DNA from 4 places in the Corynebacterium pseudopelargi genome. Region 1 is predicted to be linked to each of the others. Evidence: predicted binding sites of a transcription regulator. Region 1 holds the regulator's gene; each other region holds the start of a gene.
What was found. The regulator LexA, encoded in region 1, represses DNA repair genes until DNA is damaged. The targets are predictions, from matches to a motif close to CGAACANNTGTTCG.

Region 1 (2,199 bases):
ACCTGCTGGGCATCTTTTGGTGCTGTATCTTCTTCACCCTGAGCTGCACCTAAGACGCTAAAGACCATGACCAAGCCGAGTAATGAGCCCATGAGGAACTTCTTGGCACTTTCTTTGCCTTGAGAAGTTTCAGTTGCAGCTACGCCATTTCCGCTATAACTCGAAGATCTGGAAGTAGGGAAAGCGCGAGCTGTTCTCATCTCTTGGGATCGCCGCGGTGCATGAACAACAGGAGCAAGGGTTCTAATCTGCCCAGCGCTATGGCTAGTGGGCCGTGAGTCAATCGAAGGAATATCCCACACCTGCGCCGGCTGGGTAATGCGCGATCCAAGACGACCTTGGTGGCCAGGAACGTTGCCGTTGCTACGAGAAACTGTCAAAGTCATGTCTTTTTCTTTCCGTTGAGGTCTTAAACGCATCGAGGTGCCTTGGGATTGTCCTGCAGCACTTCGAACACTTGTCTATCGAACGACCCCCGACTTTCGAGCGTGAAGCATGAATGCTCGTTCGCCTACCTGTTCGAGAGATCATCTGTTCGAAAGTATGCACTCGAACATGTTCGAAGTCAAGTGTTCGCAGTTAATAGACCCAAAAGGGTGAATGTTCGAACATGTGTAGCGACATCTCCCCGGCTACGCTAGGGTTAGAACACAAGGCTTGCCAAAGCTCCAATAACTTTCGAACAATCACCAGCGCTCGGCACGAGGAAGGCCAACGATGACCCCCACCCCAAAGCAAAACAAGGCAGAGCTCAGCAAACGCCAGCAAAAAATTCTTCACGTGATCGAGGCGGCCATTATTGACCGCGGCTTTCCGCCCACCATCCGCGAGATCGGCGAGCGCTGCGGCCTGAAATCCACGTCATCGGTGGCCTATCAATTAAGTTGCCTAGAAGAAAAGGGCTTTCTAAGGCGCGATGCCAACAAGCCGCGCGCTGTAGAGGTTCGCAACCCAACCAGCGGTAAACGAACCACGAGCCCCATGATGCAGCAACAGCAGGAGCTTTCTTCCGACCATCCGGTGGATGTCTCTGCTACTTCAATGGTGCCCTTGCTCGGCCAGATTGCCGCGGGCTCCCCCATTACCGCCGAGGAAAATCTTGCCGGCTATTACTCGCTGCCTGAGGAACTCGTTGGCCAAGGCGAGCTGTTTATGTTGAGCGTCAATGGTGATTCGATGAAAGACGCCGGTATTTTCCACGGCGATTTGGTGGTGGTGCGCTCTCAGAAGGAAGCGAACCTTGGCGATTATGTGGCGGCAATGATCGATGGCTCTGCCACAGTAAAGGAATGGCACCGCGATGCAAGCGGGACCTACTCCCTTATGCCCTGCAATGAAGACTATGATCCGATCCCAGCTGATGATGCAGAACTGATGGGCAAAGTGGTAACAGTATTGCGCCGCGTGTAGCAGGCGCCCGCCTCCAACTTGTCTTACAACACCCCCGGTTAGCTGCTGGCAAGCGCTAGATAGCGTACTTTTAAGCCACCCTCTACCGGGGGTGTTTGGCGTACTTATCGTCACACATGGTTCATCACACAATCAGACACGAAACCACCCCTGAGCTGAAATTACCTGCCCACGTTGCACGTTTTCATGTCCGTTCTTGAAGTTTTCGCTTCCGATCTCTGTGCTTTTTTGGGGTTTTTAATGGAACAATGTGAGTAATAGGTGCACAACACAACAGTGGAAGCACGCAGCAATCCACAGCGTGCTCTTTTGGTTTTGTTTGAAAGGACAACAATGTACTCGGAGGAACGTCGCCGCCAAATCGCATCCCTTACTGCGGTCGAAGGGCGAGTGAACGTCACCGAATTGGCATCCCGTTTCGAGGTGACAGCGGAGACGATCCGCCGTGATCTCGCGGTACTCGACCGCGAGGGCGTGGTGCACCGCGTGCACGGCGGTGCTGTGGCAAACCAAACCTTCCAAACCACCGAATTTAGCCTCGATACCCGTGCACGCTCGGCCTCTGGAGCCAAAAACAGCATCGCCCATGCGGCACTTCGCTATCTGCCCGATATGCAAGGTGGCATGTTCCTTGATGCCGGCACCACTACCGCCGCACTCGCCGAGCTGATTTGTGTGCAGCCTGCCGCGAAGCATTGGTCGATTGTGACCAATAGCTTGTCCATTGCGCTTACCCTTGCCAACTCTGGCTTGGATGAGATCCAATTGCTCGGCGGCAGCGTCCGCGCT
Region 2 (2,199 bases), 730 kb from region 1:
TGGTTTGGCACGCCAGTTGATGGCCGAGCAGCAGGTGGATATGGCTGTGGCCACGCTCGATTCCGTTTCTCCTGCCTCTACGCACTATCGCATGGCGGAGTTGACCGCGATTCTGCACTTGATCAGTGGTGAGCTCACTGAGTCTCGTATCCGCAGGGCGGCACGAAGGATCGAGGCGATTCCTAATAATGAGGCTCGCTTCTTGCAGATCAAGGTTGCCGTGCTCAACGCAGGGCTCAATTGGCTGCGTGAGCATCAACTCGACGCAGCCGCAGCCGCCAGCGATTTGCTTGGTTACCCCTTTACCCAGCGTGGTTTGCAGGTTGGTTTGTATGAGTCTTTGCGCACCCTGGCTCGAAGTGCCCCGAATGCCCACCATCGCTATGCCTTAGCCGATATGGCCAATAAGGTCCGCCCGATGACGTGGTTCTAGGGAGGTATCGGCCCGCCCGGCAAGGTGGTGACGCTGTGTTTGCCTAGTTCCCAGGTCACTGCGGCGTGTTCGTCGATGGAGCAGTGCACTTGCTTGGAGGTTTTGAGGTTGTGGTGGCGCCGGCAGAGCATCTGGGCATTTGCGGGTGTGGTTTTGCCGCCTCGGTCGAATTCCACCACATGGTCAATATCGCAGGCGTACTCGGGCACCTGGCACCCTGGGTAGCGGCAGTGCCCATCGCGGCCGGCAATATAGGCGCGCATCTTTGGGCTAAAGCGATAGGCGTTGGTGGCCTCGTCGCGCTGGAGAAGGCGCCTAGCTGCATGCTCGCGCAACCAGGTCGCCTCAACGTGGCTAAAGCGCGCCCCGCTGGCGCGGCAGAGCTGCCCAGCAGTGTTTTCATAGATATTGATGGTGACCTTGCCGCCGATGAGCGCTAAGAAGATCTCGCCTAGGGGCTGTTCGCTCGATGCAGATTTTTCTCTGAGGGTTTGGCGTATGAGTTCCGCGGTGCCGGAGCTGGTGATTACTCCGATAGCGACGCGACCATCACCATTGGATCGGGTCCAGATTTGGTCTTCTTCTTCCTCGACCGGGGTGGGCACCTCGACTAAACCGGCAATAAAGGCACGGATTTTCCTTGGAGAAGGAATGTCTTCGTTTTCTACCCTGGGGGTGAGGAAATCTGCCAGTGCTTCGTCATAGGACTCGGCATCTTCTACGAAATTTAGCGCCGAGCTAATGGCAAGGATTCTACGCATATCCAAATGCCAATAGCGCCGGAACACTGCCATGAGTTTGGGCATGTGTTGAAGTGTGTACACCGCTAAGAAGCGGTTTAACACAGCCTGATCGCTCATGCCTAGGCTTGCCCCAACATCGCGGGCTTCCCATTCCCAGTTGGTGCCGGCAACCTCTGGTGTGGCTTGTTCCCACATGAGGTATTCATAGCGGCGGATAAACGCGCCTTGTTGGGCGAGCTCATCGTCGAAATCGCAAATCTTGTAGTTTGCCTCTTCTTGCATCATCCACCCCCTTGTCGTTCATACGTTCTAACACAACCTTAAGCCCCCACCCCCAACCGCACAAGGGTTTTTTAGAACATTTATTCGATATTTACTTCCTGTTAACCTCTTGCCATGGGAACCTTCGTCTACGACGCGGACTGCGGGCTGTGCACCCGCCTGGTGAACTTTTGTAAGCCGCGCACCACGGCGTCATTCGCCACAACCTGGGATACCCAGGTAGACCTGAACAGCACAGCACTTTGGGTTGAGCAAGGCGAAGAGTACGTCGAACATGAAGCAATAGCCCAACTGCTATTACACATGAAAAAGCCCTGGCCATTGCTGGGGCAGCTCATCAGGCTACTGCCCTACCCGGCCAGGGCTTTTTATCGCTGGGTGGCTCGCAATCGGCCTACTACTTGCAGGCAAGCTCCTGGGCGTAGCGAGCGATAGCCAGCTCCTCATTCGTAGGAACCACAAAGACCTTAATGGCGGAATCATCCGTAGAGATCTCGCGCGGGCCAGTGTTGGGCTGAGCATTGCGCTCAGGGTCAATCTTGATGCCAAAGCCTTCCAAGTGGGCCAGGGCATCTGCGCGCACGTCTACGTCATTTTCGCCAACGCCAGCGGTAAAGGTAATGGCATTCACGCGACCGAGGGCGATCATATAAGAACCGATATAGCGGCGTAGCTGGTGGATGTAGATGTTGTAGGCCAACCATGCGTCCTGGTTTTCATCCTCAATCATCTTGCGCAGCT
Region 3 (2,199 bases), 220 kb from region 1:
TTTCCGATACCGCCATTGCCTTCACGGGCAACCGAGCGGCCAAATTTCGGATCCTCAGCCATCAAGGAACGCTCGATCTCATACAGGGCGCGCTGTTCCTGCTCTGAAAGTGCCACCTTTTGCCTCCGGGGTGATGTATTAGGGGTGCTACTTCACACGCACTTATTGCCTCGGCTTTTGCAAGCAATCAAGCAGATATCGCAATAAAGATAACGCGCTAAGAAGCTTTCACTTCAATATAACGCCCAGCGTAGCGTTTAAGTTCCACGCTCCCATATTTTTTCCGAGTCCTTGACCCAAAAACTTCTCTTTCCACCCAAAGGCCTGGAGCATTACTGCAGCCACATAGCCACCACCGCCCTTGAGTCACCTCGGGCTTCTGTGTGCCTTCCTGCAAATTAGGCTGCCATCGGCGCTGCCCCATCGATAGCTTGGGTGAAATCCCCCACCAGGGACATCAACGCGCGAACCTTCGCTGCATCAATATCCACCTCAAGGCCCATAGATGCGCGCGCCCGCAGCGTCGACCACCGCTGAAACTCTTGCGCCCAGGCTTGGCCGGCATTGCCAGTGAGCTCCAATTGAGCCCACACACCCTTAGGCTTACGCACTCGGCGGGCGATGGGAGTTTGAGAAACCCACGCGCCTGCCACTCGAAGTGCTGCGCGATAGGCGTATTCCAACGCCACGGTGTTATCGCCGCGTTCGAGCATCGCGGCGGCCTCGCGTTGTAGCGCTGCTGATTGATCCAGCAACTGGCCAGCCTTGCCGGGACGCTGGTATCCGGTGGTGGCAGAAATAACGGTGTTCATAGTGCCGCTCCTTTTCATCCCTTCAGATCTGGCGCCTATTGCGCGCATCGATTGAGTTAAACCTAGAACGCAACCTCCGAGTTGCTTAGCCCCATTATAGAACAGTCGTTCGACATTGAAAAGACCTTCCACGGCTTTTTTCTTGCCCTCACCTCAACACCCACGCATTAAGCGCTGGCCCTTTTTACGGTGACAACAACGCCCGAACTCAAAAAAGCGCCATGTATCCGAACAGCCGAACAAGCAGCGCGCACGCACCTTCCACCGCCAGCGCGCAGGCACCTCCCAGCGCCAATACTGTTTGCAAACCAACGCAAAAACTTCACCCGCAACTAGAGCAAACATGATTCGATAGTGAGGTGAGTTATTCCATCCTCGATTTGCCACCGGCAGCGTTTTCTACCCATGCTCCCGCGCTGGTTGATCTATATATCGAGGCAATGGGTTATGAGCCATCTCTTCGCAACCGCGCGATCCATTCTTGGCGTTCAGCCGTGATGGAAGCCGGGTTTGTAGCTGCCTGCGCTTTAAGCGGCGAGGAGCTGCTTGGCGTGACCTATGGGTTTATTGGCAGGCCAGAGCACTGGTGGTATAGGCAAATTAGCCAAGGTATCCGCCGCCAGCACCCTGGCACACACCCCACACAAGCACCAGCGGTATGGCTTCGCAATTACTTTGAGCTTGCAGAAATCCACGTCCATCCCCGAGCCCAAGGCCAAGGGATTGGCAGGACACTGCTGCAGCACATCCTCAATCAGGTACATACCCCAAATATCTTGCTCTCTACCCCAGAGGTGCCCAAGGAACGCAGTGCGGCATTTAACCTCTATCGTTCTGTGGGGTTTGAAGATGTGCTGCGTAACTTCTACTTCCTGGGAGATCCCCGCCCCTTCGCGGTTTTACGCGCACCCAGCCAGCTCACTGCCTAATCAAATCAACTCGCAGCTCTGGCCTGGCTGCTTGCCCAGCAAAGAGAAGATCTTCCTGCCTGGTATTGCTGGGCGCTGTGAGCCTTTTAGCGCAGAGCGTCGTGGCCAAGCTCGGTGCCCCACGCTGGCGCCATGCCTAAGTTGTGCAGCACTTCTTGGGTGGCGCGGGCAAAATTCATCGTCATAAAGTGCACATCTGGCACACCTTCGCGGATCAGGCGGTCCACCATCTGCGTGGTGATCTCAATGCCCACCTTGCGCACCTCATCGGCACCAGTGATCTTGGCTCGTTCGTCTGCCTCGAGTAGTTGACGTCGAAGCGAATCCGGCAGCGTAGCACCGGATAGCTCAATTTGGCGCTTTACGCTGCGGATACTCGTAATTGGCATAACGCCCGGAATGATGGGCTTTGCGCCTTGCTCAGGATCGTAGGCAACTAGCCGATCACGCAGGCGCAA
Region 4 (2,199 bases), 880 kb from region 1:
TGGGATAGGCAGTGCCCTTGGTGTCTTGCTTACGGGCCTCTTGGACCTCGGGGCTGTGCCAAATCTCTACAAGCTGTTGCAGTTGTGGATCATCGGCGCGATCCTCGGTGGTGACTAAGACGTTGATATAGGGCTCGGCCTCAGGGGATGCGGGATCGTCTTTGAAGATGGCCGTCTTGGCATCGATGCCGGCGCGATCAAGGAAGTTGTTATTGATAATCGCCGGTTGGCCATCGCCATAGGCTGCCGGGGTTTGGGCTGCATCCACTGGGGTGAGCGTGACCTTGGAGGCCTTGGTATCCACATCGGCAGGGGTGGGGCTGAGCTGGTCTTTATTCTTAAGCGTGATCAGATCAGCCGCAGCAAGCACGTGCAGGGCGCGCGCTTGATTGGTGGGATCATTGGGGATGGCAATGTTTTCACCTTCGATGCCATCGAGGGAATCGTGATCCTTCCAAAACAGTGCCAGGGGCACGACCTCGCTGGATCCAACAGGCACGAGATGCTCGCCAGTATTGGCGTTATATTCTGCCAAGAACTTCAGGTGCTGGAATTGGTTGGCGTCGATCTGGTGCTGGGAAAGCGCCTGGTTTGGGGTGGAGTAATCGGCAAAATTGACTACCTCGAGGTTAATGCCGGCCTCTTTGGCTTTGTCCTCCCATACCTGCCAGGCCTTCTGAGATGAGTCGGTGGAGCCGACCTTGATGGTATCGCTGGCCTCGTTGCTATCGCTGGAGCAGGCTACAAGGCCCGTGCTAAGCAGGCTGGCGGCGAGTGCTGTGCTGAGGATTTTCTTCATGTGCTCTTACTTTCTATTGCGTACCGAGTTGTCTATTAATCTGACAAAGCAAGAGGTTAGCAGTTTGGATGAGAACTGTACAGCTTGGTCTAAAACGCCAGCGCGATAGGGTGGAGGAGTGCCGATTTAGAACAAGCGTTCGCCAATGTTGGGGGTGCTGCTTTAGTATCGAACGCATGGACGATAACCCAACGCTTGGTATCTGCGGTGGAGGCCTTGAATGGGCAGATATTCATAGCGTGCTCAACGGCACCTTTGACAAGGTCCTCGTGCCCGCATCGCATCGAAGCCGGCTACGCTCCAGCGCTTTTTACTCTGCCGAAGGTTCGGGCGAGCAGGCTGGTGGGCAAGCTGGCGGGCAAGCGGGCAGCGGTGTGCAAGCTGGGAGCGGTGGGGCGGAGCTTCACGCCAAAAGCTCCTTTGCCTTTCTTGAAGGGGCTTCAAGCCCCGAGGACTATGTAGAAGCCGCCCAAGCATTAGGGCTGAGCGCGCTGTGCTTGATGGATAGAGACGGACTCTATGGCGCCATGGAATTTGCGCTGGCCGCTGCAGATGCAGGAGTGCAGACCGTCTTTGGGGCAGAGCTCAGCATTGATCCCACGCTGCCACCGTTGCCTGTGCTGTGTAAAAGCCCAGAGGGGTATCGCCGTTTAAGCCTTAGCATTACCCAAGCAGCCATGCGCACCGGCGAAAAAGGCCAGGTGGCGTACCCGAGCCTGGAATTGCTTGCGCAGGCAGCAAATAAGCAGTGGTATGTATTACTGCCTGCTGCCTGGCACAAGCGCGCACAGGAAGTAGTGGATGCCTTTGGCGCGCACAATGTGCTGGGCCTATTTGAATCCACCATGTGCCCCACCGACTGCGATGATCACGAGGTACTTGCAGCGCTATGCCAACGCCATGGCATACGCGGCATCGTCAGCGGATCACCTACCGCAGCATTCGCAGCACATGCGCGCCTTGCCGGGGCAAAAGCCGGATTACGGAAGCGGGCATCTCTTGCCCAACACCGCCCGCACACCCACCCCGCGGGAGGGTCGTGGCTTAAAGCCATGCCGCAGGTGGCAGCCTGTGTGGTTGGGGGAGCCGCACTTTTGCACACCACCGATGACATAGCCAAAGAATGTGCCTTTGCCCTCGATCTGCTGATCCCCGCACTGCCACACTGGGAGGTTCCCGAGGGGCATACAGAGATGAGTTGGCTACGCCACCTGGTGCGTGAAGGAGTACAGCAACGCTATGAGCCGCGCTACCGCGGTGATGAAGAAGCACTGGCCAAGGTGTGGGCGCAGATCCGCCATGAGCTTGAGATTATTGAGCAACTCGGTTTTCCCGGCTACTTCCTCATCGTGCACGATATTGTGCAGTTTTGTCACCGCTCCAATATTTTGTGCCAAGGC

Region 2: CPPEL_RS01360 (HNH endonuclease signature motif containing protein) is a predicted target of LexA. The motif match lies at 1,532-1,545, and genes of this name have one in related genera.
Region 3: CPPEL_RS03860 (SAV_6107 family HEPN domain-containing protein) is a predicted target of LexA. The motif match lies at 911-924, and genes of this name have one in related genera.
Region 4: CPPEL_RS08865 (error-prone DNA polymerase) is a predicted target of LexA. The motif match lies at 928-941, and genes of this name have one in related genera.

Annotation. Positions count from the first base shown of each region.
Region 1 covers NZ_CP033898.1:1,021,389-1,023,587, reverse strand. Annotated here, with positions in the region: gene CPPEL_RS04825 (hypothetical protein) at 1-386, opposite strand, end outside; gene lexA (transcriptional repressor LexA) at 718-1,410, shown strand; gene CPPEL_RS04815 (DeoR/GlpR family DNA-binding transcription regulator) at 1,744-2,199, shown strand, end outside.
Region 2 covers NZ_CP033898.1:291,713-293,911, reverse strand. Annotated here, with positions in the region: gene CPPEL_RS01365 (serine/threonine protein kinase) at 1-433, shown strand, start outside; gene CPPEL_RS01360 (HNH endonuclease signature motif containing protein) at 430-1,461, opposite strand; gene CPPEL_RS11395 (DCC1-like thiol-disulfide oxidoreductase family protein) at 1,573-1,893, shown strand; gene CPPEL_RS01350 (acetate kinase) at 1,856-2,199, opposite strand, start outside.
Region 3 covers NZ_CP033898.1:804,862-807,060, reverse strand. Annotated here, with positions in the region: gene CPPEL_RS03870 (DUF3040 domain-containing protein) at 1-116, opposite strand, end outside; gene CPPEL_RS11410 (hypothetical protein) at 229-345, opposite strand; gene CPPEL_RS03860 (SAV_6107 family HEPN domain-containing protein) at 399-812, opposite strand; gene CPPEL_RS03855 (GNAT family N-acetyltransferase) at 1,172-1,741, shown strand; gene CPPEL_RS03850 (methylenetetrahydrofolate reductase) at 1,828-2,199, opposite strand, start outside.
Region 4 covers NZ_CP033898.1:1,899,299-1,901,497, reverse strand. Annotated here, with positions in the region: gene CPPEL_RS08870 (MetQ/NlpA family ABC transporter substrate-binding protein) at 1-799, opposite strand, end outside; gene CPPEL_RS08865 (error-prone DNA polymerase) at 976-2,199, shown strand, end outside.